4 regions of the Vreelandella janggokensis genome follow, and region 4 is predicted to be linked to each of the others. Evidence: predicted binding sites of a transcription regulator. Region 4 holds the regulator's gene; each other region holds the start of a gene.
The links. The regulator PhoB, encoded in region 4, activates phosphate uptake and scavenging genes when phosphate is short. The targets are predictions, from matches to a motif close to TGTCATANNNNTGTCANA.
Positions count from the first base shown of each region.

Region 1 (7,690 bases), on a different contig from region 4:
CACTACCACGTTGGCCTGGGTCGCGAGTTGTTTTCAGGCTTCCGCCACTTGGCCATGCGCGGCGAGGAAGGCGCAGGTGTCTTTGGCGGCTTCGAAGCCGACGATCTCGCCCGCCAGCAAGGTCAGATCTTCGAAGAGGACGCCTGATGCGACCAGCCTTGATCGGCGATATCGGCGGGACCAATGCACGCCTGGCGCTGGTGACGCCAGGCGACATCACCCCGCACGATATTATCAATCTCCCCTGCGCCGACTACCCAGGCGTTATTGAGGCGATTCAGGACTACCTGACCCGAGTGGGGGCGACCGGTGACAACGCCCCTCGCGAGGCATGCCTGGCGTTTGCCTGCCCGGTTCACGCTGAGCGGGTGAAGATGACCAACAACCACTGGGACTTCATGAAGCGCGAGGTTCGCGAAACGCTGAACCTGTCGCTATTCAAGGTTATCAACGATTTTACTGCTCAGGCCCTGGGCGTGCCCCACGTGACGGCCGATGACCTCGTCGCGGTTCAGGCCGGTGACGGCCAGGCACATTCCACCCGCCTAGTGATTGGCCCCGGCACGGGGCTTGGCGTAGCCGGTGTCTTCCCCGGCCAGCATGCCTGGATACCGCTGCCTACCGAGGGTGGCCACGTCACCTTCGCGCCCACCGATGCCACCGAGCGCGCGCTGCTTGACGTGTTTTTACAGCGCCACCAACGTGTTAGCGTCGAGCGCATTCTGTGTGGCCAAGGCTTACTCGAGCTCTATCAGGCCCACTGCGCGCTCGACGATCAGGCACCCCGCTGCACCTCCCCCGCGGAGGTGACCCAGGCAGCCAACGAGGGCGACTCGATCGCCACCGCCACGCTGTTACGGTTCCTGAAAATCCTCGGCGATGTATGTGGCGATGCCACGCTGACCATGGGCGCCAGAGGTGGCGTTTACCTATGCGGCGGAATCTTGCCACGCCTTCTTGACTGGCTGCCGACAAGCCAACTGCGCGAGGCCTTTGTCAACAAGGGTCGCATGGACGCCTATAACGCCGACATCCCCGTTTGGGTGGTCACCCATCCCTGGACAGGGTTGCTGGGTGCCGCTGAGGCGTTGCACAACGAAGAAGTGTTTTAAGCCCACCAACAGGAACCTCCCTATGCCCGCGCCAACCTTCGACGTGCCCTTTGTCCTTGGCATGATGCGTCTCCACGAAACCACCGAGATGCATCAGGCCAACCACCTGGCTGACTGGATAGAGGCACGACTCGAGCAGGGCCTGCATTGGTTTGACCACGCTGACATCTACGGCAACGGTGCTGGCGAGACGCTGTTTGGCCAGGCACTGCGCGCGCGCCCCGCGCTTGCCAAACAGCTTCACGTGGTAACGAAAGCCAGTATCGCCAACGATAACCCGACCCCGGGGGACGGCAAGGTGAAGCACTATAACGCCAGCCCGGCCTACCTAAACCGGGCGATCGACGACGCGCTAGACCGCTTGAGCGTCGAGCGTATCGATCACTTTCTGATTCACCGCCCCGACCTGTTAATGGATGCCGAGGCCACCGGACGTGCCCTGGACAAGGCCATCGAAGCAGGCAAAATTGGCGCTGCTGGCGTTTCCAACCACCTGCCCAGTCAGTGGCGCAGATTACAAAACGCCATGCACCAGCCTTTGCGCGCCAATCAAATCGAGCTCTCCATTGCCCATAGCACGCCGCTATTCGACGGCAGCTTCGACGACCTATGTGCCGACGGCCACGCACCGATGGCCTGGTCGCCGCTCGCGGGCGGCAAGCTACTGCAAGGTGAAGTCAATCACACGCTTGGGCGGCTCGCCGAGGAACACACCAGCACCCCAGGCGCTCTGGCGCTTACCTGGCTGCGTAGCCTGCCCCATCGACCAGTGCCAGTGGTCGGTAGCGTGAAATCCGATCGCATTGCCGATATGCTCAAAGGCCCCGACACGCTGCCCAGAGAAGATTGGTACGCATTGCTCGAAGCTGCTCGCGGCCACTGCGTCGCGTAGGTGTATCTCCTCTCCATCTGACCAATAATCACAAGGACCCCATGATGACGCCGATAATTGCCTTTGGCGAAGCCCTCGTCGACATGCTGTCTAGCCGCCTGGGTGACGCATCCGGCCCCGAAACCTTCACGCCTTACGCTGGCGGCGCCCCCGCCAATGTGGCGGTTGCCTGCGCAAGGCTGGGCGCCCCCAGCCAGTTTCTGGGCATGGTGGGTGACGATACCTTTGGGCATTTCATCATCCGTGAGTTACAGCACCACGGCGTGGACACCCAGGGCGTGGTGCTCACCCAAGAAGCACGTACGGCGCTGGCATTTGTTTCCCGGGACAGCGACGGTGAGCGTACCTTTGACTTTTACCGCCCACCTGCCGCCGACCTGCTCTATCGTCTTGAACACCTCCCCCAGGGCGTTTTCGAGAACCCCGCGATTCTTCACCTGTGCAGCAATAGCCTGACCGACCCGGAAATCGCCGACGTGACGCTGGCCATGGCGACCATGGCGAAACGCACAGGTTGCCTGGTTAGCGTTGATGCCAACCTGCGCCACAACCTCTGGCCAGAAGGCGAAGCGGATATGGGATTGGTGACGCAACTGCTGGATAGCGCCGAGCTGGTCAAGGTATCGCTCGACGAACTTGATTACCTGCGCGGCGATCACCCCCAAGACGCCTGGATAGCAGAGCGCCTTGCCGCGGGCGTGAAAGTCATGCTGGTAACCGACGGTCCCAATAGCGTCGCCCTCAAGGGCGCGGGTCTCGATCAGACCATCGCGCCCCCCAGGGTTGACGCCGTGGACACCACCGCCGGTGGCGATGCGTTCATCGGCGGCCTGCTGGCCGAGTTGTCACAGCACGGTATCGAGGAAGGCTGGCACCAGGATATTGACTTCCTCTCCCGCGCGGTGGACCTCGCCTGCCGCTGTGGCGCTCACGCCGTCACGCGTCCCGGCGCCTACTCAGCGCTGCCCACCCACACCGATATCGAAACGTTGCGCAACAGTTAATAGCTATATAGTTCGGTGACCGCTGGACGGTCACCGATGTGAGTGAGGCAGTCGCAATGATAAGCTGAAAGCCACAACTCCCGATGACTGGGATGTGGTCGTTATTGCGTGGCTGTAAAGTTTTCCGCAGCGGCTTCTAACACCGATCTAGCCGATTCCGCATCTTCAAACCCTAGCCCTTCCATACCACCGTCAGGCCCTTTGTAATTGGCAAACCACAAATCAATGATCTGACTGACACCTGGATACTCGCGGTCCAACTGTGTCATGTTTTCAATATTTGCAAAAGGTGAATCCTGAGCGAGAACGGCAATGAGCTTGTCGTCTTGCTCTCCGTCATCCAGCATTTTAAGAACACCAATAACGTTCACGTCGACAATTTCACCTCGTGGAACGGCTTGGCCCAGCACAATCACATCCAGTGGGTCACCATCACCCCCCAACTCTTTTGGCAAAGCAGTGCCTGGAATAGCGCCATAATTACCGGGGTAGCCTAGGTAATTCACGACGCGCGGTTCACCGTCTTTATACTCCCAGTAAACCGCTTTGGGATCATCTTTACTGACTTCCCATTTCGCCGATGTGCCCGCGGGTATTTCAACGATGGCTCTTACCGAACCCTCTGCATTGATGGCATTCATCGCCATCAAGTCTTCTTCACCCACGATAGTGAACTCATCTGTTGCGGTCATGTTTTGGGCAATGGGCGTGGTGTCAGAAAACGCCAATCCGCCTAGCGCCTGAGCCTGAGCCTGAGCCTGAGCCTGAGCCTGAGCCTGAGCCTGAGCAAAGGATGCTAAAACCGCCATGCACGCTACGCTCGTAAGTAATAGTTTTTTCCGCATCATGTTCTCCATTGGTTTTTCAGATACGTTATCGAGGAGAGATGACGGGGTAATGACAGATTACTTTCCAAAATTGAATGCTAAACCACGGTACTTCTTTGACTGGCTAACCATTATTGACCCACATCTGTTGCAAGCTGGTGTGGGCTTTTTTGATTGGAGACGTCTTCATCGGCCGCTAGAGACGCCCATGGCACGACTTGTTTAAATGTCAGACATTTACTAGAATAGACTACATCCAATAAAAGATAAGAGATCACTGATGCCGCTGGACGCTCTACCGGCCCACCAGGGCGGCGCTGAACAATTAGCCCGTTTACTCGCCCAAGCCCTGCTGGCAGGCCACTGGCAGCCGGGTGACATCTTCCCCAAGGAAATGGACATCGGCACGCACTTCGATGTGAGCCGTAATCAGGTGCGTAATGCGCTGGCCCGCTTGACCTCCGCTGGTCTTTTAGACCGTACCGCCGGGCGTGGCACGCAAGTCCGCGTAATGAGCGACTGGCACCTGCTGGATCCGCTGATGAGCGAATGGATGACGGGGCTTACCGACCTCGACCCGCAGCTCACGCGCGCCATCTATGCGTTTCGCTTTTCGGCCGAGCCCGTCGTGGCGGGCCTTGCCGCCGAAGCGGCCGATGCGGACGATATCGCCCGGCTGGAAGCCGCCTTTGAAGGCATGCAGAAAACTGCCCAGTCAGCCGCCGCTCGCGCCCAGCACGCCGAGTACGACGTCATGTTTCACGATGCCACCTACCAGGCCAGCCACAATTTGGTGTGGCGGCAAATGGGACACCTGTTGCGCCCTTCGATCATGGCCCTGGTACATGGCTCTCAGCACCGAACCGACACCTTCGACGACAGCCTGTCACGGCATCGCCGCGTTCTTGAAGCCATTGTGCGCCGGGATGCCGAGGCGGCGTCTTTCGCCGCGCGGGAAGTGCTTCGCCGCACAGCGATCGACCTGGGCATCGTCAATTAACCGGCCATCGACCACTGACTAGGATCTGACCCTATGAAAATTACCCGACTGAAAACCTGGCAAGTCCCCCCGCGCTGGCTGTTTCTCAAGATCGAAACCGACGAAGGCTGCTACGGCTGGGGCGAGCCGGTCATCGAAGGCCGCGCGGCGACTGTCGAGGCTGCCGTTCATGAGCTTTCCGACTACCTGGTTGGCCAGGACCCGCACCGTATCGAACACCTGTGGAACACGCTGTATCGCGCCGGGTTTTACCGCGGCGGGCCAATCTTGATGAGCGCCATTGCGGGTATCGACCAGGCGCTGTGGGATCTTAAAGGGCGCGATCTGGGTGTGCCCGTGCACCAGCTACTGGGCGGCGCGGTGCGCGATAAAATGCGCATGTACGCCTGGACCGGCGGCGACCGTCCTAGCGACGTGGGTGCAGGCGCCAAGGCACTGGCTGACAAGGGCTTTACCGCCTTCAAGATGAACGGCACACCCGAGCTGCAAATCGTCGACTCACACCGCAAGGTAGACGAAGCGGTCGCCCGGGTGGCCGAAGCGCGCAATGCGGTCGGCCCGGATGTGGGCATTGGTATCGATTTTCATGGCCGTGTGCACCGCCCCATGGCCAAAGCACTGCTGCGCGAGCTGGAGCCCTACCACCCGATGTTCGTCGAGGAGCCGGTTGCCCCCGAGCACTTGCCCTGCCTGAAAGACATTGCCGGTGGCCTTGGGTACCCGCTCGCCACCGGCGAACGGCTGCATACCCGCTTTGAATTCCGCGACCTGCTTAAAGACGGCATGATCGACATTATTCAGCCGGATATCTCCCACTGCGGTGGCATCAGCGAGGGGCTTAAAATCGCCGCCTTGGCGTCCGCCTACGATGTCGCCCTGGCGCCCCACTGCCCGCTTGGTCCCCTGACCCTGGCCGCGTCGCTACAGTTGGACGCTGTCAGCCACAATGCCTTTATTCAAGAGCAGAGCATGGGCATTCACTACAATCAGGGCAACGACGTACTCGACTATCTGGTCGACAAATCGGCGCTCAGCATTGAAGACGGCTTCTGTGCGATTCCCCAGGGGCCAGGGCTAGGTGTGGAGATTGACGAAGCCTTCGTTGAAGAGCGCGCCAACGTTGGCCACCGCTGGCGCAACCCGGTATGGACCCATGAAGATGGCTCTATTGCCGAGTGGTAAACCAAGCGACTAACCGGGAGATAGCCCTATGGGCGCGAGTGAGTTAACACATCCTTTAGCGTGGATTGCGGTGGACTGGGGGTCAAGCAACCTGCGCGCCTGGGCCATGGATGCCCAGAATCACGTCATGGCGAGTGCCTCCAGCCCTCGCGGCATGCTGTCGCTGACCGCCGCCGAGTATGAGGCCGAGCTGCTTGGGATCGTCGACGCCTGGTTGCCCGATAACGGCCAAACGCCTGTGATGGTATGCGGTATGGCGGGCGCACGGCAGGGCTGGCAGGAGGCCGCTTATCTGGCGACGCCCACGCGTCTCGATCAACTCTCTCGTGGCGCGGTGATGCCGGCTCTCGCCGACGCTCGCCTGCAGGTTTACTTGCTGCCTGGATTAAGTCAGTCCGGGAGCAATACGCATCTCTACGATGTGATGCGCGGCGAAGAAACCCAGTTAGCGGGCCTTCTGGCCGATTCGTACCGCTTTAACGGCCTTGTCTGCCTGCCCGGCACCCATGCCAAATGGGCACGCTTAACCGATGGTGCCGTTACCGAGTTTGCAACCTACTTGACTGGCGAGCTGTATCAATTGCTTGCTCATCAATCCGTATTGAAGCACTCCGTAGGGCAGGACGACCTGCATCAAGACAGCTGTCGCCAGGCGTTTACCCAAGCGGTCAAGGCAACCTATCAGGCGCCCGAACGCTTCAGCCAGCGGCTATTCGGCGTCCGCGCTCAAGACTTGCTGGATAACACCTTGCCGAGCGGTGATGCCCGAGGTGCCGTGTTTGCCGCACATCTCTCGGGGTTGGCGATCGGTCTGGAACTGGCCGGTGCCTGCCACGAGCTGACAACCGGGGAAAGCGTGACCCTGATCGGCAACGAGGCGCTCAACCACCGCTACGCACTCGCCCTGGAAGCCCTCGACATCGGCACCCAGCGCGTTGACGGCGACACAGCGGTATTGGCAGGACTGACCCTCGCCTACCAAGGCACCCGGTAATAAGCATCAGCTAAACAAGGAGAGCGCTATGACACTGCCTTTAATTGGCATTTTACGTGGGGTAACGCCCGATGATGCGGTGGCCGTTGGCGGCGCCTTGCTTGATGCGGGCATCACGCAAATCGAGGTGCCACTTAATTCCCCCGACCCATTCACCAGCATCCAGCGCCTGGCGGACGCCTTTGGCGACCAGGCGCTGATCGGTGCGGGAACGGTATTAAGCGCTGAGCAGGTACGTGATGTTCATGCTGCAGGCGGTCGATTGATCGTCTCGCCCAACTGCCGCCCTGCCGTCATTGAAGAATCCTATCGCCTCTCAATGGCCAGTTGGCCAGGCATTGTGACGCCTTCCGAAGCCTTTGATGCCCTGGATGCTGGTGCGACCGGGCTAAAGCTCTTCCCGGCGGTACAGGTGGGCATCGCGGGCATGAAGGCTGTCCGCGCCGTGCTGCCCCTTAACACCTTGCTATATGCGGTGGGAGGTATCGGTATCGACAATTTTGCCGCCTGGCGCGCCGCGGGCGTGGATGGCGCAGGCCTGGGCAGCGCGCTTTACCAACCGGGGCAAACGCCTCAGCAAGTCGGCAAGCAGGCCCAGGCGCTGGTAGACGCCTGGCAAGCCGCAGGAGATCGTTTATGAATCACAACAAGATGGCGGAACTGGCGGTGGATTGCCGCT
Region 1 covers NZ_JARWAJ010000006.1:8,134-15,823, reverse strand. The annotation lists gene edd (phosphogluconate dehydratase) at 1-147, shown strand, start outside; gene glk (glucokinase) at 147-1,112, shown strand; gene QC816_RS15080 (aldo/keto reductase) at 1,135-2,004, shown strand; gene QC816_RS15075 (carbohydrate kinase family protein) at 2,049-3,008, shown strand; gene QC816_RS15070 (inorganic diphosphatase) at 3,110-3,856, opposite strand; gene QC816_RS15065 (FadR/GntR family transcriptional regulator) at 4,116-4,835, shown strand; gene dgoD (galactonate dehydratase) at 4,869-6,017, shown strand; gene QC816_RS15055 (2-dehydro-3-deoxygalactonokinase) at 6,046-7,011, shown strand; gene QC816_RS15050 (2-dehydro-3-deoxy-6-phosphogalactonate aldolase) at 7,040-7,651, shown strand; gene QC816_RS15045 (SMP-30/gluconolactonase/LRE family protein) at 7,648-7,690, shown strand, end outside.
Region 1: a site for PhoB is predicted at 3,894-3,911, ahead of QC816_RS15070 (inorganic diphosphatase). Genes of this name have one in related genera too.

Region 2 (7,690 bases), 270 kb from region 4:
CGTCCAGCGTTTTTGATCTGCCCGCCAAGCCCGTTTGCGAACTGCTGGCGGACGTTAACCTTGCCACCGCGGAGAGCCGGGCGCGTGCCTGGGGCTTTACCCGCGCCACCGATGATTGGTGTGCCCTGGTGGCAGACAGTGACGTGGACGTGGTGGATATCTGCGCACCCAACTTTCTGCATAAAGAGATGGCCCTGGCCGCCATTGCCGCGGGCAAGCATGTTTACGCCGAAAAACCGCTGGCGCTGAGCACGGCAGACGCCGACGAGATGGTCGTTGCGGCTGAAAAGGCGGGTGTTAAAACCCTGGTAGGCTTTAACTATATTCGCAATTCAGCCACCCAGTTGGCCCGACAAATTGTCGCTAGCGGTGAGATTGGTTAGTTGATCCACTTTCGTGGACGGCACAACGAGGATTACCTGCTCGACCCGCAAAAGCCCCACGATTGGCATACACAGCGGGCAACAGCGGGTGCCGGTGCGTTAGGCGATGTAGGGTCGCATATTCTCAATATGGCCGAGTTCTTGACCGGGCAGCGTATTACAGAGGTATGCGGTCAGCTACAGATTGTTATCGCATCGCGGCCCAAGGTCGACGGCAGCGGCATGGCGGCAGTGGAAAACGACGACCAGGCCCAGGCCATGCTGAGCTTTGACCAGGGGTTAATGGGTAATATTGAAACTTCTCGGGTAGCCGCTGGGCGCAAAATGGGGCTGGCCTACACCCTTACTGGCACAAAAGGCGCTATCGTGTTTGACCAGGAGCGCATGAGCGAACTGCAGCTTTACCGCCACGGCGATGCCCCAGGGAGACGTGGCTTTACCACCTTGTTCGCTGGCCCTGAGCACCCTGATTATGCTTCATTTAGCCCTGCCCCCGGCCATGGCTTGGGCTATAACGATCAGAAAATTATCGAGGTTAGGGATCTTGTCGAAGGCATCATCAACCACCGCCCTCTCTATCCTGATTTTCGCGAAGCGGCCCGGGTCAATCGACTGATCGATGCCATCGAAAGGTCAGATCAGATAGGGCGGTGGGTGAGGTTATAGCCGTTCTAAGACACCAAGTAAACCAAGCGCTGGGGATGCTTTTAGAAGGCCCCGGCGCCTGCCTTGAAGAAGGGCGTCACAGAATAATCAGCGTCGCCAGCCCCAGAAAGGATAGAAAGCCAACCACATCGGTGACGGTGGTTAAAATGACTGCGCCGGACAGCGCTGGATCAATCTGCAGCCTTTTCAACACTAGCGGAATCAGCACGCCTGACAAGTTGGCGAGGCTCATGTTGATAAAAATGGCCAGGGTGATGACCAGCGTGATCAGTAAGTCACTGAACCACAGATAGGAAATGAACCCGACGACGAGGGCCCACACCAGACCGTTGCTCATGCCTACCCAGAGTTCCTTGTTATACAGCCACTGTTTGTTGTTACCGGCAAGTTGGCCCAACGCGAGGCCGCGGATCACGACCGTCAGGGTTTGGCTACCGGCAATGCCGCCCATGCTGGCAACGACAGGCATCAGGATGGCTAATGCCACGATTTGATCGAGCACTGCTTCGAACTGACCGATCACAAAAGCGGCTAAAAAAGCGGTCAACAGGTTAATACCCAGCCAAATGCCGCGGCTTTTAGCACTGCGCATGATGGGGGTGAATACTTCTTCTTCGTCACTGACGCCTGACATGTGCTTCAGGGTCATATCAGCGTCATCTTGGGTGATTTCTAATACATCGGCGGAGTTCAACTGCCCAACCAGCAATCCATCGCTATCGCACACGGGCACAAAGGGCAGCTCTTTGGAGCGCAATAACGCCGCTGCATCACTGACTTTCATTTGATCATTCAGGGTAAAAAAATCATCCATATAATCATCAACCACGGCACTTTGTGGTTGTTTGATCAAATCAATCAGCGTCAGTGTGCCGAGCAATCGCTTATCTTTATCCGTGATCATGATCTGCTGGGATTCATCGTCGAGCAGCTGGTGGATGCGTATATAGCGTTGCACGGCTTCTAACGAGACACCCTGCTTTACATTGACCGTCTCGGGGTCCATGTATCGCCCCACCACATCATCTTCATAGGCATGCAGGTTTTCGACCTGGGCGCGAATTTCCTGGTCCAGGCTGGCATAAACGCTGGTCTTGATGGCTTCGTCAGCAACGTCCAGTACTTCAGCCACTTCCTGGGCATCCAGGCCCTTGACGATCTGCTCAACATCGCTTGCCGATAAATCTTCGATATAGTCAGCACGGATGTCTTCATCGACTTCTGCCAATACCTCGCCGATGAGTTCGCCAGGGATGTACTCCCAAAGCCGATCGCGGGTTTTAGCGGGAAAAGATTCAAGGGTGCGCGCAATGGCCAGGATGTCCAGCTCGGCAAATAGCGCTTCCAGAGCGGTGCTATCTTCTTCATCCAGGCTTTTTTGAAGATAAAGCAACTGCTCTTCGGTATTGGTATATTTTTCATCATCGCGCATAGCGTCCATCCTTAGGCAAATTGATCGTCAACACAGCTACTTGAAAGCTCTTGATGGCGCTCTATCAATTTTATAGACAGGTCTGGTTAAAAGCTACGCGAACACCATGGGCCATGCGCTGCTGAGCAGACACAGGGGGTACATCGGTGCCGATCATTTCATCGGCGGCGTCGGCCCAGGTCAGCGTGCCGTGGGTGAAACCCAGCGGCGCCAAGGCACGGCCAATCCATTGCGTGCCGGTAAAACGTTGCGTTTCGCCATTCTCATCGGTGAGCAAACTGACAGCGTTGTCCCGATGCAAGCGAACGATATACCAGCCCATATCAAGTCCGTGAACTTCTACATCGGGCAGCGGTGTAGGCCATTGCGCAAGGTCTTCAAGGGTGACGTGAGCGGGAAGGGTAGAAGGCATGGCGTATCCTCATGTGTGAATATCCGATATGCCAAGACTAAAGACTGTACTTTATTTGTACAGCAGTAACCGCCAGATCCGCTCGTTCATGGGGCTGCGCCAGGTGGTGTCGACCCATAAGGTGGTAATTTAGGCGGTTTTAAGGTGAGGAAGAAGGCTCTGGTCGGGTAGCCAGCCAAAGGGCAATCAGCGCCAGTAGCGCTATTACCCCCCAGCGACTCCAACCGGGGCCGAGTGACCAGCCGGTAATCAGCGCGCTCAACGCGATCGTGCTAACGGCCGCCAATTTACCCCGCCTTGAGATGGCCCGCTCCTGCTCCCAGGTTACCAGCAGCGGTCCGACATAGTGGCGAGAGCGGATCCAGGCCTCAAAGCGCGGTGAGCCTTTGGAGGCGCAGTAAACCGCCATTAGCATAAAGACGGTGGTAGGCAGCAGGGGCAGAAAAATGCCGAGGACACCGATACTAAAACTCAACCCTGCCAGCACGATCCACATGAGGCGGATCAATCTCATTCTTGCTCCCGGTAGGCACGCTTCAATAAAGTCATCGTGCTGATTGTTAAATAAGTATGGACTTATGTCACTGCTTTGCCACTCCAGCAACTTTCATATAAATGCAGCCACGCCGTCATCGTCTTGTCATTCAGCTTCTCTAGTGTCTCCTAACGTTCAATCGTTGGTTTAAAAACGATCAGGGGGGAGACCAGAATGAGTAAAGAGATCGAAGATCATCGTCTGTTTAACCACAGTGGCAACCAACCTTTTGCCGAAGTATTGGCACGCCACGTATCCCGTCGCGATGTAATGCGCGGTGGTTTGAGCATGGCGGCTGCCTCGATGCTTAGCTTTGGCGGTACTGCTCAAGCGCTTGCCTCAAACGGCGCGCAAAAAAAGCCCCTGACGCTGGCATTTGAGGCGGTTCATGGGTCGCTGACCGATGCCGTGGTGGTGCCGGAAGGTTACGTGGCCCAAGTCTTAGTGCCCTGGGGGACGCCGTTAAGTGCTGGCGACAGCTGGCAGCCCGACCAGCCGATGACTGCCGAGCGCCAAGCCTCTAGTGTGGGAATGCATCACGATGGTATGGCCGGTTTTGCCCTGGATGCCAACAATGCTTCGCGTCGTTTTGTGCTGGCACTCAACAACGAATATATCGACCAGGCAGCGCTATGGGCGCCTCAAGGCGGACCCACCAATGCGGATGAGGGGCAACGGCCTGCGGATGAGTCGCGCACTGAAATCAATGCTCATGGCGTCACCATGGTTGAGATTGAAAAAGATGCCAACGGCCACTGGGCACATGTGCCGGGGTCGCGCTATAACCGCCGTTTGACGAGCGCAACGGTGATGGATTTGGCTGGTCCAGTGGCGGGCAGTGACTATGTCAAGACGCAGTTCTCACCGACAGGCATGCAAACACGCGGCACGAACAATAACTGCGGTAACGGCGTAACGCCCTGGGGCACCTATATTGCCTGCGAAGAGAACTGGCCCGATATCTTTGTGAACCGCGGCGAGCGCTTCCAGGACGATGCGCGGATTGGTATTCCCACCGATAAGAGCCGCTATGGCTGGGATACCTCAGCAGGTGATGTCTCTGAGCAGGACGACGAGTTCGCTCGCTTCGATATTACGCCGCGCGGCGAAAATGCTGAAGATGATTACCGCAATGAAGCACGCACGTTCGGTTATCAGGTGGAAGTCGACCCCTACAGCGATGCCCTCGCGATCAAGCGCACGGCACTTGGGCGTTTCCGCCATGAAGGGTGCTGGTTGGGCAAGCTGGAAGCCGGTCAGCCAGTGGTCTATTACTCCGGCCATGATGCCCGTAACGAGTACGTATACAAGTACGTCTCCGATGCCGCCTGGGATCCCGCCGATGCCAACCGCCCCGGCGAAGCGTATGACCGCCTCGCCATCGGTCATAAATATTTGGATAACGGCACTCTCTACGTGGCCCGCTTTCACGCCGACGGCAGTGGTGAGTGGCTGCCGCTGACACCTGATGCGCAAACACAGGACGGCCGAACGCTGGCAGCGGCGCTTGGTCTAGCCGACGACGATGCGGCAGGTATCATCATCAATACCTGCGATGCAGCGGATTTATTGGGCGCCACGCCAATGGATCGCCCTGAGTGGGCGTCTGTTGATCCCGCCTCGGGCGAGGTGTATCTCACCCTGACCAATAACTCACAGCGCATCGCTGAAGATACACAGCCAACCTATACCAACAGCGGTGAGCGCTTGGAACAGGTAGGCGTTGGTTATGACTTAGCGCCCACCAATGCCGCCAATCCTCGTGCCAATAATGAAGCGGGGCATATTATTCGCTGGCGTGAAAGCCGCTTGCCCAACGCCTTTACCTGGGAAGTGTTTGTATTTGGCGCCGCCGCTGACGATACAGATAACCATTCGGGCTTGACCGAAATGAACCAGTTCGCCAGTCCCGATGGGCTCTGGTTCGACGAGCGCGACGACGGGCAGGGCATTCTTTGGATTCAGACTGATAACGGTTATGAGGGGGTAACCGAGTACACCAACGATCAGTTGCTTGCCGTGGTTCCCAATGGGCTGGATGATATTCAGGGTACCGGACCGGTGATCAACAACAGCAACCAGCAACAGCTCAAGCGCTTTGCGGTGGGGCCGAATGGCTGCGAAGTCACTGGTATTTTTGCGACGCCGGATAAAACCGCGCTGTTCATCAATATTCAGCATCCCGGTAACTGGCCGGCCGATGGTAGCGCGTTGACCCAAGATGCCACCGTTGCCGCCAGCGGCCAGGTACGCCCTCGGGCATCAACCGTGGTGATTCAAAAGCGCGATGGTGGGCCGGTAGGCGTTTAAAAGCAAAATTTCAAAAGTTGCTAGCGGGTCTTACCAAGAGCTTCGAACCTATCAAGGTTCGACGCTCTTTTTGATGCTGGGTTTACTGTACACGATATTTCTCTTGTCGAGCTTATAACGCCTGAAGACCTCTGTGCTGGTCAGAAAGCCGCCATGCTGGCCGATTTAGCCGTGACGGCTTTCCCTAAAAGCTTGATCCGCCCGCCGCTCAAGCGCCTCCACAACGAATCGTTGCCCCCACTTGGTGATTATCAAGTGTCACTTGTGAAGCGCCCAGGCAGTGGTGACGCCAGCGAGGTGTTGGCCGAACGGGTGATCGAGGCGTTTCGGGAGGGGTGAGCCCGAATGGTTAATAAACGGTCATTATTTTAGTGGGCACGTTGAGAAATGCGCTGGCGCAAAGCAGGCAGAATTAACCGATTTCTCCTACGCTGAGTAAGTGCTTTGTAAATTTTTTATAGGGCTATCCAAAAATTAGCGCAATATATCTCTGCATTTGGCGCTGGATAACCCAGGTTATGTTAACAGCTGGTAAATGATTATATCGTCAGTGTAAATAAAGTGATTTTAATGTCTCCACTGTTTTCAATAGCACGGAGGCCACACCGAGTGAACCTTTCAACGTGGGTCAGTGCCGCTACGCATGTTGAGCAATACAAGCTCAAGGATGAGTAAATAGTATGTATCAGCACTATGCGCGACCAGGACCTGAAGAGGGTGGTGAGGCGACTGGCCATGCGGTGGCTATCTTCAACATGACCAGGGACTCGCGCAGTGCCCAAGTCATGGACATCAATACCGACTATCAGCGCTTATGGGGTGGGGCCCGGGAGGAGTGGGTGGGCGCCACCCCCAACGTGGTTGAGCAAGAAGCGGCCAATCAGCAAATTCTTGCCCAACTGCACGATGTGCTGAACACCAGTGTCGAGCACGCCTTCGAGGGTATCGGTGGGCGTGAGGTCTCACGCCGGCATGATGGGTCGTGCCGACACATCGAGTGGCGCATCACGGCAATGGGAGCCCATCAGCACGATGCCATCACGCTGGTGCTTACACAGCGTGATGTGACCGATCAGGTGGAAAATGAGGCTCAACTGAAGCGGCTTGCCACCACCGATATGCTGACAGGGCTTGTTAACAGATCGCAATTCGATACGATGTTGAAAAGCGAACTCAGCCGTCAGGATCGCTACGCACGCCCCCTCTCTTTGATCATGCTGGATATCGATTACTTTAAAGATATCAATGATCGCTACGGCCACGATGTAGGCGATCAGGTATTGGTCGAAATAGCCAATTTGCTGAAAGGCAATTTACGTCAAGTAGACTACTGCGCAAGGTGGGGTGGCGAGGAGTTCATGCTTCTGGCACCCGAAACACCCCTGGAACACGCGGTGCTTCTCGCCGATAAGATACGGTGCGTGATTAACACTGCGAGTTTACCCACATCAGGCCCCATCACCGCCAGCTTTGGTGTGGTTGAGGCACAGCCTCAAGAAGCGGTCAAAAGTATCATGAAGCGAGTGGATGACGCCCTTTATGTCGCTAAAGAGAAAGGGCGTGATCAAGTCTCACCTATCGAGTTAGTGACATCGACGAGGTTTGCCTAAGCAGGATCGCGATCAATCGCAAACGGCGCCCATGCCTGGCGCACCGGCATGATTTCAAGCCGATTGATATTGATGTGTGGCGGTAGAGTGGCCAGGTAATAAAGCTGTTCGGCAATGTCTTCGGCCTGCAGGGGCGTGGTGCCTTTATAAAGCGCATCGGAAGCCGCCTGATTGCCTTTGGTGCGAACCAGCGTGAACTCGGTTTCGGCCATGCCGGGAGCCAGATCGGTCACGCGGACCCCAGTACCCTGCAGGTCGCAGCGCAGGTTGTAACTGAACTGTTGAACAAAGGCTTTCGAGGCCCCGTAGACATGTCCGCCTGGATATGGCCACTGTCCCGCC
Region 2 covers NZ_JARWAJ010000002.1:399,703-407,392, forward strand. The annotation lists gene QC816_RS08610 (Gfo/Idh/MocA family protein) at 1-383, shown strand, start outside; gene QC816_RS08615 (Gfo/Idh/MocA family protein) at 384-1,049, shown strand; gene mgtE (magnesium transporter) at 1,126-2,481, opposite strand; gene QC816_RS08625 (DUF6482 family protein) at 2,552-2,893, opposite strand; gene QC816_RS08630 (YbaN family protein) at 3,033-3,407, opposite strand; gene QC816_RS08635 (PhoX family protein) at 3,603-5,738, shown strand; gene QC816_RS08640 (hypothetical protein) at 5,892-6,077, shown strand; gene QC816_RS08645 (GGDEF domain-containing protein) at 6,419-7,348, shown strand; gene QC816_RS08650 (SDR family NAD(P)-dependent oxidoreductase) at 7,345-7,690, opposite strand, start outside.
Region 2: a site for PhoB is predicted at 3,521-3,538, ahead of QC816_RS08635 (PhoX family protein). Genes of this name have one in related genera too.

Region 3 (7,690 bases), on a different contig from region 4:
TCAGGCGGTCCATCAGATCCTCGATGGTCGCCGTGGAAATCGGATCAAGGGCCGATGTCGGCTCATCCATCAAGATGACGTCAGGTTGCACGGCAATTGCCCGGGCAATGCACAACCGCTGCTGCTGACCACCGGAGAGCGACGTACCCGGCTCCTGAAGCTTGTCTTTCACCTCTTCCCAGAGACCTGCATCACGCAACGCTTTTTCAACCAGTTCGTCCTGCTCGGCTTTACGGCTGACCATATCGTGCATACGTGGCGCATAGGCGACATTTTCAAAAATTGACTTGGGAAATGGATTGGGTTTCTGGAACACCATGCCCACGCGCCGACGCAGCGCCACTTCGTCCATTTTGGACTCGTTGACGTCGTGGCCGTCCATCTCCACCAGCCCTTCGGTGCGCACACTGGGAATAAGGTCATTCATTCGGTTCAGACAGCGCAGGAACGTGGACTTACCGCAGCCGGAAGGCCCTATCAACGCCGTCACATTTTTCTGGAACAGGTCGATATTGAGGTTTTTCAGCGCCTGGTTCTTGCCGTACCAGAGGTTCAGGTCGCGGATGCGGATACTCAGGTCATGGCACGCCTGTTCATTGCGCGTATAGGGCTGACCAACGCTCGGCGTATCTTGCTCAGTCATTACGGGTGCTTGGCTATTCATAGCGATATCCTTTTTAACGCGCTGGATTACCAGCGACGCTCAAATTTCTTGCGCAGTAACACGGCGAAAGCGTTGAGGGAAATGAGCACTGCCAGAAGAACCAGAATGCCGCCGGCGGTTTTTTCCACGAACGCTGGCTCCGGCTCACCGGCCCAGGTAAAGATCTGCGCGGGCATCACGGTAGCTGCCTCAGTAAAGGAGGCGCTCATATCTGGGATAAACGCTACCATCCCAACGATGATCAACGGGGCCGTCTCCCCCATGGCTTGCGCCAGACCAATAATCGAACCGGTCATGATACCCGGCATTGCCAGTGGCAATACGTGATCGCGCACCACCTGCCAACGCGAACAGCCCACGCCAAACGCCGCATGCCGAATCGAATCCGGTACGCTACGCAGCGCCGCACGCGTCGAGATAATGATCACCGGCAGGGTCATCAACGCCAGTGTCATACCACCGGCCAGCGGCGATGAGCGCGGCACACCAAAAAAGTTGATAAAAATCGCCAGGCCCAACAAACCAAACAGGATCGAGGGAATCGCCGCCAGGTTGTTGATATTGATTTCAATCGCCTGGGTAATCCGGTTATCCGGCGCGAACTCTTCCAGATACACCGCCGTCATCACGCCAATCGGAAAGGAGATCGCCAAGGTAACGATCATGGTCATGATGGTGCCTACGACGGCTGCCAATATACCGGCGCTCTCAGAGGATTTGGAGTCACCCTCTGTAAAGAAGGTGTGGTTAAATCCCAGCTCGACCTGCCCTGACTCAACCCGTTCATCAATGGCCGCACGTTCCTCTTCGCTCAGGCTATTACGATTGCCCTTGAGGTATTGGTCTACCTCACTGTTCGCCAACAGCCATTTTTGCTCGGACGTCCCTAAAAGGTCCTCGTTATTACGCATTTGCAGTGGGATGCTACGGATCTCGGTGCGGCTGACCAGGGGCACCAGGTCATCAGGAATTGCTTGCCGCGCATCGGAGGCCGCTTCCTCTGTATAGTTTATTTCCGTATTAACATACGCCTGTTGGAAGGCGGGTAAACCCTTATTGAGCATGTCGGCGAAAAACAGCAGCAAAAACAGACCTGCCAGACCGAGTGCGCCCATGGAGATCCACTTTAAGCGGCTCGACTTGCGGTGACGCCGCTTGAGCTGCTGGCTGATGTCATCAAAAGTTTGGCTCATCGAATCAGTTCCTCGGCGTTACAGGTTATTCACGCGATATTTTTCACGGAAGCGGCGGATCATCAGCACCGAGACCAGGTTAAGCGTCAGCGTGACGGCAAACAGCACCAGACCAAGCGCAAAGGCAGACAGGGTTTCAGCGCTTTCAAACTCCTGATCCCCGGTCAGTGCAGCCACGATGCGCACCGTCACGGTGGTCATGTCTTCCAATGGGTTGGCCGTCAAGTTGGGACGCATACCCGCCGCCATGACCACAATCATGGTTTCCCCCATTGCCCGTGAAACACCCAGAAGCGACGCTGAAATAATCCCCGGTAACGCTGCTGGTATCACCACGTCGCGAATGGTTTCGCCCTTGGTCATGCCCAGCGCGAGCGACCCCTGACGCATGGTATCGGGCACCGAATTGATCACGTCATCCGACAGCGATGAGATAAACGGAATGATCATGATGCCCATGACGATGCCCGGTGCCAGCGCGTTGTTATAAGAAGCTTCTAGGCCCAAAAAACCGGCAACATCGACGATGATGGGTGCTACAGTGATTGCCGCGAAGAAACCGTAAACCACGGTGGGAATACCTGCCAGAACCTCAAGCACAGGCTTGGCGATGGTACGAACCTTGCTGGGGGCATATTCGGACATGTAAACCGCCGAGAGCAAGCCAACCGGTACCGCCACCAGCATGGCGACGGCGGTAATCATGAAGGTACCGGCGAAAAGCGGCACCGAACCGAACTGGGCGCCACCGCCGTCGCCGCGACCGGCAGCCGCCAGGAAGCTGTCACCCGGGCTCCAGGTCGTGCCGGTGATGAACTCCCAGAAACTGTGCATCTGGAAAAAGCGAATGGCCTCGGAGATGATCGAGATCAGGATGCCAAAGGTCGTAAAAATCGAGATCAGGGCCGCTGACGCCAGTGCCAGTCGTATCACCTTTTCGATTGCCTGGCGGGCGTGAAAATCAGCACGCACTTGCGCCAACCCCACCACCAGACCGGCGGCAGATACCACCAGGCTTGCGGCAAGAAGATAGAAGGTGGGTATATCCGCCCCCAGCAGAAGCATGATAAAGGCGCCCACCGCCCCCACGACTATGGCGGGGCCTGCGGTGGAGAGCACGGCAAACCACGCATACTGGTCGGGTTGGGCAAACATCTTGCCTCCCCCGCTGCGAACCCGCGAGGCCTTGGTGCGACCTGCAAAAAAGGCCGCAAGTCCCAGCAGCAAGATCACGGTGCAAAAGAGTAAAACTAGCTGGTTGGTTTGCATCTAATCTCTCTCGCGTTACTGATGAAATCGATTTTGAAATATCTTGAGGTAAAAACATTACAGCAATATGACAGTCAACGAATCGAAAGCCGATCTCGCAACATCAATCGCAAAATAAAAGGCCGACAGCTTATGCTGCCGGCCGATGCCACATTCTCAATTAAACACTCTGTTATTGCAGGTCAGAGAGTTCCAACTGAGCGCGGTCTGCCACTTGCTGGCGCCATTCTTCACGCTCACTTTCCGGCAGCACGATCAAGCCGAGATCACGGAGGTAACCGTCGCCGCCAATCATCTGTTCTGACATGAACATGTCAACGTATTCGTACATGGGCGGCACTTCGTCAGCGTGCTGGTTCTTGACGTAGAACCACAGTGAACGGGCAACCGGATAGTCACCAGAACTGATGGCTTCGGGCTCCGGCTCAACACCGTTGATTGTTGCCGCATTCAGCGTGTTGGTGTTCTCTTCCAGGAAGGAATAGCCGAAGATACCGAAGGCACCGGTGTCTTCCTGGAGACGCTGAACGATCAGGTTATCGTTCTCACCGGCGTCGATGTAGACACCGTCAGAACGGATGTCAGTGTAGGCTTCTTCGTAGGCATCCATACCTTCGGAGGCGGTTTCCATCACCAGCTCTTCGAAAGCATCACGGGTACCGGACGTGGTGGGCGGTCCGTAGATGGAGATTTCGCGATCCGGCAGCGAAGCGTCGATTTCGCTCCAGTTGGTGTAGGGGTTTTCAACCAGTTGGCCATCCTGGGGCACCTGCGCGGCCACAGCCATGAAGATGTGTTCAAGGGTGAGTGGCACGACATCGTTTTCGTTAGACTGACCAAGCACGATACCATCCGAGCCGATCTTGGCTTCGGTAATATCGGTCACGCCGTTCTCTGCACAGCGCTCGAACTCAGACGGCTTCATGCGGCGCGATGCGTTGGTGATATCCGGGGTGCCATCGCCAACACCGTTACAAAACAGACGCAAACCGCCGCCTGAACCGGTAGACTCGATGACCGGCGTCGGGTAGTTGGTTGTCGCGCCAAATTCCTCGGTCACATAGCTGGCAAACGGATACACAGTGCTAGAGCCGACAATGTTTATTTGATCACGAGCCTGAGCAACACCTGCCACGCTCATTACAGCTGCCGCGAGCACGGTAGTTTTGAGAATACGGTTCATGCGAATTACTCCTGAAGCTGTTAGGGATATTGCCTTCGCAAGGCACACTTTGCATCGCTTCGATGACAGCTTCATGACAAGCAATGTCACAACATAATTTTTTTAAAATTTTTCATCACGGCTCGCAACGCCATCATTTATTACAACAAAAGCCCCACGGCTGCCAGGGTACATAGCGCAAGCGACGCCGCCTGAAGCCATTGCCGATCAATGCGATGCGCCACCCTGTCGGCGAGCGCATTCCCCAGCAGTACAGCGGGCAATAACGTTGCCGCCACGCCCAAATGCCATAAACCCACCTGCCCTGCCAACGCCAGTGTAGCGAGCGTCAGCATCGAGGTGATGATAAAGAAAGCCGCGAGGTTGCCGCGCAGTCGGTCTGGGGCAAATCCATGCATTAGCAGGACCATTGGCGGCCCGCCGATGGCAGCGACAGTGCCAAAAATCCCCGAGAATACCCCCGCACCAAATAACGACACGCGATTGACCGGCACCCGCACGCGGCATATCGTGACAAATACCGCAAACAGAACGATGGCAGCAATCAACTTTTCCAATACCACCATTGGCGCTGCGATAAGCAGCCAAAGCCCCAACGCATTGCCCGGCAAGCGTCCCACCAGTGCCATGGCCAGTGCCCCCAGGCGTACCTCGTGCAGGTAGTGGCGTACCATTATTAGCGACACGGTGAACCCGAAAAGCACCAACACCACGGGTACCAGGCGCGGCTCTATCATCAACAACAGCGGCGCCCCAATAACCGCCAAGCCAAAACCAGTGGCGCGTTGTACAAAGGCGCCTAACGCGAGGGTCAGCGCACACCCCGTCCAGGTGTTCGGCGACATATCCAACCACGTCACAACGTCCTCGATCATCCCGAGCGCACATCCGTTGCCGCTGGCGTCAGCAAGCGCACACCGACGTTGCCCAACAGGGCAGCCGCCAGCATGGTCAGAACCATCGGCCATAGGTGTTCGACTTCAAAGAGACCCACCATGGCGCCTGCCAGGGCACCACAGCTAAATTGAATACCACCTAACAAGGCAGTGGCGGTGGCACTGATGTGGCCGAAATGATCCAGCAACGAGGAAATGGCATTGGGTGTAATAAGGCCAATCATGCCGGTAAATAGCATTACCAGCGGTACGACAACGGCCAATGAAGCAATATTGAGCGCTGTGGCAGCCACCAAGCCCATTGCAGCGACCAGTTGAACCGCCAGCCCCAAGCGTAAATTTTGCTGGGGTGTGCGTTTACGCAATAGATAGATATTGACTCGGTTCGAACCGGCGATCATGACCACGTTGACGCCAAACACGAACGGATACACCCCCGGGCTCAACGAAAAATAGTCCAGATATAGAAACGGCGACGCTGTCACAAAGGCAAACAGGCCAGCGAACGAGGCGGCAACGGCGCAGATATACCCCATCCCCTCGCGATGGCGCAGCACACTGGCATAGTTGCGAATCACCTGGCGCGGCGAGGCTGCAGGCAACGACATATCCCGGGTTTCGGGCAGCCTTGTTCCCAACAGCCAGAGAAGAAACCCCGCATACACAGCGAGAAACACAAAGATCAGCCACCAGTCCGCCATGTGCAGCAGCAGGCTGCCGACCGCCGGGGCTACCAGAGGCGCGAGCATCATGATCATGGCCATGGTCGACATCACTCTGGCGGCTTCACGACCACTGAAACAGTCGCGCACAATCGCCGCCGAGTTGACGACGCAGGCCCCGCCACCCAAGGCCTGTACAAACCGCCAAACAAGCAGAGAGGTAAGGGTGTCGGCGGTCATAATCATCAAGCTTGCGCACAGAAACACGACCAGGCCGCTCATCAGCACCGGCTTACGACCTAGCCGGTCAGACATGGGCCCGAAACACAGTTGCCCCAGCGCAAAGCCGAACAGGAAGACGCTAATCGAAAGCTCGGTACGATGAATACTCGCATTGATGGTATCGGCAATGGCCGCCATTGCCGGTAAATAGGCATCAATGGCAAAGGGAGCCAGCGCCGTGTTGGCGGCTACCAGAATAGCGACGCGCCGGGGATTGAGTTCCATGTCTCTCCTTAGGGTGGCCGCAGTCACCCTTGCAGCATAAAGGTAGGCCGCTAATTATATGCCTTTTAGGCTGCATTGTCGGCCATGATCACTCGAAGGCCGTCAAGGAGATGATAATTGAGGGGGAAAAAGGGTCTGAGGCCAGCGTGCGGACTCGTCAGTGGTGGGGCGTCTCTTGGGATTCGAGCATTTCCACCAACGGCTGAAACTGTTCGCGGTTGTGCTCGTTCATGCGCATAAGAATACGGTGAGCTTCCAGAATCCTCTCACGCAGGCCTTCCTCATCTGCCGGGACTTCAGGCAATTCTTCTAACGCACTATTCAAGCCAGCCGTAGGCTGAAGGGGGGCTTCCATCAAGGTGAAAAAACGCGCAAACCCCATGACATCAAGCATTTGGCGAACGTCCTGATTATCCACGATGATCGTCGGGGGCTGTTCCAGGCGCCCTTTCACCGCCATGGACACCTTGGCAAGAAAACCAAGCGCCGTGGAGTCAACGTTTGTCGCTTCACGCAGATCGATCATTACAGCGCTCAACCCTGGCGTCTCAGCCAAGCGCTGAGCCTGAGTATCCAGGGTGGCACACAGTGTCAAGCGTACATCGCCACACAATTTTAAAACAAAAACACCAGAGTCGAACGCCGCTTTTATGCGACCTTCTTCAGTCAGCATGACCAAATCCGCTCACCATCATGATTGTCAGGTCGTCGGGCAAAGCATCACGATCAGGGCTGTCCTCATCACCAGCACGCTGTTTGCTTAATAGCGCGTTGTTGTTGGTCAGTCGATCACAAAGCTGTTCAAGCGTGGTACTCACGCTTACGAGTTGCTCAAGCTCCCTGAGCCGCGTGTCGAGCGAATCACCCGGCAAGCACTCCAATACGCCATCCGAGCACAGCCATAGCCGAAAATCCTCCGGCAGTTCACAACTGAGAACGGGGTAATCTACATCAGGAAACAGCCCTACCGGCATCCCTTCACCTGGCAACCGCGTCAGTTGATCACCCGAAACCAATAGGGGCATCGGCAGCTGTGCTCCGAGCGAATAGTGAAGAGTATGCGCCTCATGGTCAATAACGCCAACAAATAATGTGGCGTGCTTACCAATATCAGTACCCTGTAACTCTCGATTCATCGCCGCCAGCCATTGACTGGGCAGTTTGTCTGGCTCAATACCATCCCACTCCCCTAGCCAGCGATTGCAGAGATACTTTAACAATACCGTGACAAATGCCGAGGACGCCCCATGACCTGATACATCAGCAAAGTAAAAGGCACTGTAGCGCGAATTGTAGCGCTGGTAGTCGAGAAAATC
Region 3 covers NZ_JARWAJ010000004.1:367,790-375,479, reverse strand. The annotation lists gene pstB (phosphate ABC transporter ATP-binding protein PstB) at 1-664, opposite strand, end outside; gene pstA (phosphate ABC transporter permease PstA) at 691-1,857, opposite strand; gene pstC (phosphate ABC transporter permease subunit PstC) at 1,876-3,126, opposite strand; gene QC816_RS13590 (PstS family phosphate ABC transporter substrate-binding protein) at 3,299-4,309, opposite strand; gene QC816_RS13585 (TSUP family transporter) at 4,450-5,184, opposite strand; gene QC816_RS13580 (multidrug effflux MFS transporter) at 5,181-6,374, opposite strand; gene QC816_RS13575 (STAS domain-containing protein) at 6,532-7,047, opposite strand; gene QC816_RS13570 (PP2C family protein-serine/threonine phosphatase) at 7,037-7,690, opposite strand, start outside.
Region 3: a site for PhoB is predicted at 4,371-4,388, ahead of QC816_RS13590 (PstS family phosphate ABC transporter substrate-binding protein). Genes of this name have one in related genera too.

Region 4 (7,690 bases):
CGCTGAAGGCGATAAACACGCGCACGCTGTAGGCGAACTTATCCAGCGTCCAGAGGCGGCGCAGCGGTAATGCAATGGGCATAGGGTCTCTTGGTGGTCGCTTTTATTAGACTTTAGTCGAGACCATAGTATAGAGGGTTTGGGTAGCGCCTGTCTGCAACGCTGATCTATCAGTGACCGGCGAGGGGGTAACCTAGCAGCGGGGTGGGCGAGTCACCGGCGGTATCCGGACAGGGTGACGTGACTGGCCCCTCGAGCGCTAGCAGTGCTGTCGGGGCCGCAAACTACAAATGCTTGAGCAGTTTCTGTAGCTTGTTCATATCGGCAGAGTCGCCTACCAGGCGGACCTCGCCGTTGATCATGCCGTCGAGGAAGGCTTGCTGCGTGGGCTTCTTGAGGATGCGTAAAGCGGCCTCGTCGTCGCGAAAGCGCAGTTCAAGGTCCAGGTCGACCGGCAACCCTTTACCACTGGTAACGCTGGTTGGCGTCATCCGGTAGTAACGGGCAGTACTCAAATCTTCTGTGGCAATGCCCCAGTCCAGGCCGCGCATGCGTTCCAGCTGTTCGCGAAAGCGCGGCTTGCGGCGCAGGGCACGTTTGAGCAAGAAGCCCAATAGCCACAGCGTCAGTTTGAGCTTCATCAGGAAACAGCGTCCTTGAGCGCTTTACCCGGCTTGAAGGCGACATTTTTGCTGGCCGGAATCTGCAGCGGCGCACCGGTCTGTGGGTTTTTGCCGGTACGCGCAGCGCGTTCGCGGACGGTAAAGGTGCCAAAACCGATCAGGGCAACGTCTTCGCCTTTGGACACGCTGTTGGTAATTTCATCAAGAATGACGTTGAGGACTTGGCCCGCTTTATCTTTGGACAGATCAGCATTTTCCGCAATGGCGGCTGCAAGTTCAGGTTTACGCATAAGGAAACTCCCTTTGTTTAATGATCGTGCAAGATACACTGTCGTGTTGTTGGTAAGGACACTGTAGGCGCGGCCGTCGTTTCAGCCAAGCCGCGAGCGCCGCGGAATTCAGCCTAGCAGCGTAGGGGCTGCTCTGGAAAGCTCCACTTTCCTTCTCACGCAGTTGCCTGTCAATGCAAAACCAATCAAACGTCTGTCTTTATCTTCAGCGATTGCCGTCATATCAACGCCTTCGCCTTCGATCCGCCAACGTTCAGGGGCCTCGACCGGTGGGTAGGCAACCACCGGTAGCAGGGGCGTTTTGACGATCACCGGCCAGGCCCCGAAGCTGACCTGTGTGGGTGTGCCGACCAGGGTGGCGGCGAGCGCCTGGGCGCTGGCTTGCAGGGGCTGAACGTACATGGCGTTGATGCCGTCGACGCAGGCAACGTCGCCCAGCGCATCGATATCCGGGTGAGAGGTGCGCAGTTGCCGGTTCACCAGGATACCGCTGGCGGAAACCGTGAGCCCTGCTGTCTCAGCCAGAGCGGTACGCGGGGTCAACCCCGTCGCCATCAAGATGACATCGACGTTGAACGTGTCGTCGTTATCCAGCGTCAGCGTCACGCCGGGGTCATCATTAAGGGCCATGGTCTTGATGGTTCTGCCCAGGGCAAGGTGGATGCCTGCGTCAACAAACGCCTTGCCGAGTGCTCGGCCCAGGGGGCCAGGCAGCAAGCGGGAAAGCGGTGTGGCATCGGGGGCAATAACGGTGACGTCATGACCGCCCGCGTGCAGATCATTGGCAAACTCGCAGCCGACGAGGCCTGCGCCGATCACCGCCACGCGAGCAGGCGCTGTCCCCAGCGCACGATGAAAACGGCGATAGTCGTCAAGATCGTTGACGGTAAAGCAATGCGCTTTGACGGAATCGGGTATCGCCATGGGCACCCTTGGTTCGGCGCCGGTGGCTAACACCAGGCGGTCGTAGCCAAGCGCTTGGTCATCTTCCAGCCGCAGCGAGCGGTTAGCCACGTCAATCTGGCGGACAGGGGTGTGGGTGATCACTCGAGCGTCAAGTGATTCGGCAAGCGCCGCGGCGTTGCGCTGTGCGAGCTTTTCGGGCGGGAGGCGTTTGGCGAAGCCGGTAGACAGCAGTGGTTTGGTATAATCGTCGCCGCTATCGGCGCTGATCAAGTGCAGGGTGCGCGTATCGCCTTTGCGGCGCAGCGCACGGGCAAGACCAACGCCCGCCATGCCAGTGCCAACGATAACGAGCTCAGCGTGTGATGAGGGCATCCGGGTATCCAGTGGTCAGTGGGACAAAAGCCTGTAAAGCCCACATGTTACACTAGGTGATCGTTTAATTGCCTGGAGGCTCTGGTGTCGCGTCACTGTGTTGAAACTGCCCCTGACTTGCCATGTTGGCGTCCCATTAGAGCGCTGCGTCCGGCGATGAGCGCGCCGTGGTGGCAATGGGTTGCCTCCACGGACTCACTCACGGCGCGTATTGTGTCCGCAGGGGGCGAGCGGCCTTTCCGCGTGCGTCTGTTACGCCAGGGGGTTGGCTTTCCACAGCCGCATGAGGCCCTGGCGCTGGGTATGGCCGCCCGGCGCTATGCGTGGCGCCGGGAGGTCGCCCTGTGTGTGGATGAAACACCATGGGTAGTGGCGCGTTCGGTGGCTCCCCTCAAGGCGCTCAGAGGCCAGTGTCTGGAAAACCTGGGTGAGCGTTCATTGGGCAGCTGGCTGTTTCGCCAGCCGGACCTGGTGCGTGGCCCGCTGTACGCCACGCGTCATGCGCCTGGTTTTACCTTCCCTGGCGATGCCAGCAGCCTGTGGGGGCGCCGCTCGGTATTTCAGCACGGCTGTAAGCACGGCGGGTTATCGCTGCTGGTACAGGAATACTTTTTATCGACCATGGCGGATGATCTTGCGCTGCCTTCGCGCTAGGCTAACGCTGCGTCTCTTGGATGGGTGAGGTAAGCATGGATCGTTCTTTATTACGGCCAACCGGGTTGAGTCGGCTGGCGGATTTTATACAGCTGATGCGTCTGGATCGGCCGATCGGTACCTGGCTGCTGATGTGGCCAACGTTGTGGGCCTTATGGGTCGCCGGCGAAGGGGTACCCGGGCGCAACGTACTGCTCATCTTTATCGCCGGGGTATACGTCATGCGCGCAGCGGGCTGCGTGGTCAATGATTATGCCGATCGTCACGTCGATGGCCACGTCAAACGTACCCGACAGCGCCCGCTGGCAACCGGGCGGATCAGTGAAACCGAGGCCCAGCTGCTGTTTATCGGGCTGGTGACGGCGGCCTTCATGCTGGTGCTGTTGACCAATTGGTTTACCGTGTTGCTGTCGGTGGGTGGCGTGGTATTGGCGTTTATCTACCCGTTCATGAAGCGCTACACGCATTTTCCCCAGGTAGTGCTAGGGGCGGCGTTTTCCTGGGCGATTCCGATGGCGTTCGGTGCGGTCCTTGGCCATGTGCCGGTAGAGGCATGGCTGCTGTTCTTTGCCAATGTGCTGTGGACAGTTGCTTATGATACCCAGTACGCCATGGTTGATCGTGATGACGATATCAAGATTGGCATTAAATCGACGGCCGTGTTGCTGGGTAATTCCGACCGGCTGGTGATCGGGCTGCTTCAGCTGGCCACGCTGGCATTGCTGGCCTGGGTGGGCGCGCGCCTCGGGCTGGGCGGTTTTTTCTGGCTCGGCCTGGCGGGGATGGCGGCGACGTTTATTCACCAGCAGCGCTTGATCCGTCACCGTGAGCGGGATGCCTGTTTTCAGGCGTTTCTGAATAATCACTGGTCGGGCCTGCTGGTGTTTGCCGGTATTGCGCTGAGTTGGTGGCCAACGGCTGGCGAATCTCTGTCAATGTCATAGAATTGTCATCAAGTCATGGTGTGATCGTCATGTACCTGTCACTGGATTACTTTCTATCGGACACCGTGAGGCTCTGGAATGACCGCCAAGACCGTCTTGATCGTCGATGATGAAGCATCCATTCGCGAGATGATCGCGGTGGCGCTGGAAATGGCCGACTACCGTGTTCTTGAAGCGGACAACGCTCAGGATGCCCACGCCATGGTCGTTGATCATCAGCCTGACCTGCTATTGCTCGACTGGATGATGCCCGGTACCAGCGGCATCGAGTTGGCTCGGCGCCTCAAGCGCGAGGAAACCACCGCCGAACTGCCGATCATCATGCTCACCGCCAAGGGTGAAGAAGACAATAAGATACAGGGGCTTGAAGCGGGGGCCGACGATTATATCACCAAGCCGTTTTCGCCCCGTGAACTCGTGGCACGCCTCAAGGCCGTGCTGCGTCGTGCGACCCCACGTGGCGTGGAAGATCCCATCGAAATTAATGGGTTGCTGCTTGATCCGGTGGGCCACCGGGTAAGTGCCTACGGTAAAGCGCTGGATATGGGGCCGACCGAATACCGGCTGTTGCAATTCTTCATGACCCATCAGGAAAGGGCCTACACACGTAGCCAGTTACTCGACCAGGTGTGGGGCGGTAATGTTTACGTGGAAGAGCGCACCGTGGATGTTCATATTCGTCGGCTACGCAAAGCCCTGGGCGACGGACATCAGAACTTGATCCAAACGGTACGCGGTACGGGCTACCGCTTCTCCGCTCGAGCTTAACCGTGCGTTTGTGGAGCCGTGAGCTTTGGCGTTTGCTAGGTTGGGCGGCACTCGGCATCTGCCTGGGATGGCTACTTGGTCTGCCGGGCCTGGGGTTGGCCGGTGGCTTCGCGATGTGTCTGGTCTACCACTTGCGGCAATTGCGCGCCGCTTACCGCTGGCTGACGCAACGCCCGCAGGATGAACCGCCGGCCGCAGGAGGACTTTGGGGCGAATTGTTTGATCGTTTGTACCGATATCAGAAAAGCCAACGGATTACCCAGGGCCGTCTCCGCTCGACGCTTTCCCGCATTCAAGAGTCCTCGGAAGCCATGCGCGATAGCGTGGTGATGCTCGACCGTCACGGCGACCTGGAGTGGTGGAACAGCGCTGCCAGCAATATGCTGGGGCTACAAACCGCTCACGACCGCGGACAACATATTACCAATCTGCTTCGCGATCCGCGTTTTATCAGCTATTTCAATGCCCGTGACTACAGTGAGCCGTTGACGCTCACGTCGCCGATCGATGAGCGTCGCATTTTGCAGTACCAGATTACCCTTTATGGTGACGACGAGCGCCTGGTCATGGCGCGCGATATTACGCGCTTGCATCAGCTAGAGCAGATGCGCCGCGACTTCGTTGCCAACGTCTCCCATGAGCTGCGCACACCGTTAACCGTGTTATCGGGCTATCTCGAAACCTATGGCGAGATGGCTGATCAGCTTCCACCCCGATTGGGGCGCAGCATTGGGCAGATGCAGGCTCAGACACAGCGCATGCAAAATCTGGTCAACGACCTGTTGCTGCTGTCGCGATTGGAAATTGATCAGGGCGGACAGGATCATCAGCCAATGGACGTGACGTCCCTGCTAAACAGTGTCGGGGCCGATGCGCTGGCGCTTTCCGAGCATCAGCACACGCTCACCATTGAAGGCGACTACCCCACGCAGTTGGTGGGCAGCGAGCAGGAAATCCGCAGTGCCATTTCTAATCTGGCTTTCAATGCGGTGCGCTATACGTCTGCTGGCAGCGAGATTACGCTGCGCTGGAAAGCGTTTGGCCAAGGTGCCTGTATCGAAGTGTGTGACGATGGTGAAGGGATAGACCCTGTGCATATTCCCCGCCTCACCGAACGGTTTTATCGCGTCGATAAAGGCCGCAGTACCGCTACCGGGGGCACCGGGCTGGGCCTTGCGATTGTTAAGCATGTGCTGTTGCGCCACGATGCTCAGTTGCAAATCGACTCGCATCCGGGTGAAGGTGCCCGTTTCCGCTGTGTCTTCCCGGCGGCCCGCCTTAGCACGCCTTCCACGCCCCCGCGTAGTGTCTCTTCGGTTACATAGCTGGCTGTGTCGCTGAGTAACGGCGTCACATGTGCCATTGCGACACATATCCAGCGTATCCAAATGACACCTCCTGGCGATCAAGCGGCATCGTTAATGTTATTTAACTCATTGTTATTGATATATAATAAGTGAAATAACGAATAGCTGGCATAGAGGGTGCTTCTCTATAGGCAAGACAGTCTCTGGCATTGTAAGATGCAAAGAACTGTTGATACTTTTCTTTACGAAGTGAAGAAAAGTAACTACGCTTAGACAGTAGCCCAATGCAGGGCAAGGATGTCCTGCATTAGCAGGGATGATTAGAGATTCATTGGATGAGTCTAGAAGGCGGTCACACTGTCAGTCAGGGTAACGTCCACGGTTGGAGTCCCGCAAAAGGATTGGAAGCTGATAAGTACCACCGCCTAAAATGATCACTGTCGAAGACCCTGCCAAGGCAGGGTCTTGTTTTTGTTAGCCTTTCAACAACGTCAGCTTTCCCTTCTTCCAGCCTCCATATACTGGCCTTGCGTACACCTCAAGAGCGCTGGGTCACCGACTGAACATGGCGATAATGGTAATCCCACATCAGTACGGCACCTGCCACAGCGCCCGGGATCAGGAACAGATTGGCCAGCGGAATCCACGTCAACAGCGTGACCAAGCCGCCGTAGCTTAAGCTTTGCCACCAGCGAGCCGATAGGCGGCCACGCATATCGCGAAACGCTACCTTATTGTTATCCATCGGGTAATCCAGGTAGGTGATGGCCATCACCCAGGCGGAAAACAGCGCCCATAGCAGGGGCGCCAACAGATTAAGCCCTGGAATCCAGCCAATCACGAACAGCAGCGCGGCACGGGGCAGGATATAACCCAGCTTGACCATTTCGCGGCCCAGCGCATCAACGGTCGTTTTGGCCAGCCCCCGGTCATCCTGAGGTTCGCGACCGGTGACTTGAACTTCAACTTTAGCGGCCAAGAAACCGTAAAAGGGGGCTGCAATCAAGCTGGTCACCAGCGTGAAGGTAAAAAACACCACGACCAACAGGCTAAGCACGAAAAGGGGCCAGATAAGCCACGACAGCCAATCAAGCCAGTTGGGTATCATGCCCATCCAGTGAGCCAGCCAGCCATCAAAGCGGTTTAGCACAAAGCTGAACATGCTGACGTAGACCAGCAGGTTGACCAGAATGGGTAAAAAGACATAACGCCTCAGTCCAGGCTTATAGACACAACGTGTACCCCGGCTGATGGCAGTGAATGCATCTAGCATGAAAACATGTGACTCCTCAAAGATGACAATGCCCTGGCTGCCGTGCAGCCAGGGCGTATTGCATGAGGAATCGGGGGGCAGGTCAAGACTTTTTCGGTGCTGCCTGCTGGTCCAGTGTCTCAGGGTCGGTATGGCGAATATCCAGCCCCTTGACAAGGTAGACGACATGCTCGGCCAGGTTATTGGCGTGGTCACCCACCCGCTCCAGCGCGCGCAGAACCCACATGATGCTGAGTACCGAGGTGATCGAGCGCGAATCTTCCATCATGAACGTCATCAAGGAGCGCATGGCGCTGCCGTATTCACTATCGACATACTCATCCTCACGCACGACCTGCATGGCAAGCTCGGTATCGAAGCGGGCAAACGCCGTCAGCGAATCGCGCAGCATCTTGCGGACGTGCTCGCTGATGTGGCGCACTTCCACCAGCCCGCGAAGGGGGTTGCTGCTCTCGCTCAGGCTTAGCGCATTGCGGGCAATTTTGCTGGCTTCATCGCCAATCCGCTCCAGGTCGGAGGTGGCGCGGATGACGGCGAGCACCAGACGCAAATC
Region 4 covers NZ_JARWAJ010000002.1:125,745-133,434, forward strand. The annotation lists gene yccS (YccS family putative transporter) at 1-82, opposite strand, end outside; gene QC816_RS07315 (hypothetical protein) at 285-641, opposite strand; gene QC816_RS07320 (HU family DNA-binding protein) at 641-952, opposite strand; gene QC816_RS07325 (NAD(P)/FAD-dependent oxidoreductase) at 1,022-2,191, opposite strand; gene QC816_RS07330 (chorismate--pyruvate lyase family protein) at 2,348-2,845, shown strand; gene ubiA (4-hydroxybenzoate octaprenyltransferase) at 2,881-3,789, shown strand; gene phoB (phosphate regulon transcriptional regulator PhoB) at 3,868-4,557, shown strand; gene phoR (phosphate regulon sensor histidine kinase PhoR) at 4,560-5,882, shown strand; gene cysZ (sulfate transporter CysZ) at 6,403-7,137, opposite strand; gene phoU (phosphate signaling complex protein PhoU) at 7,220-7,690, opposite strand, start outside.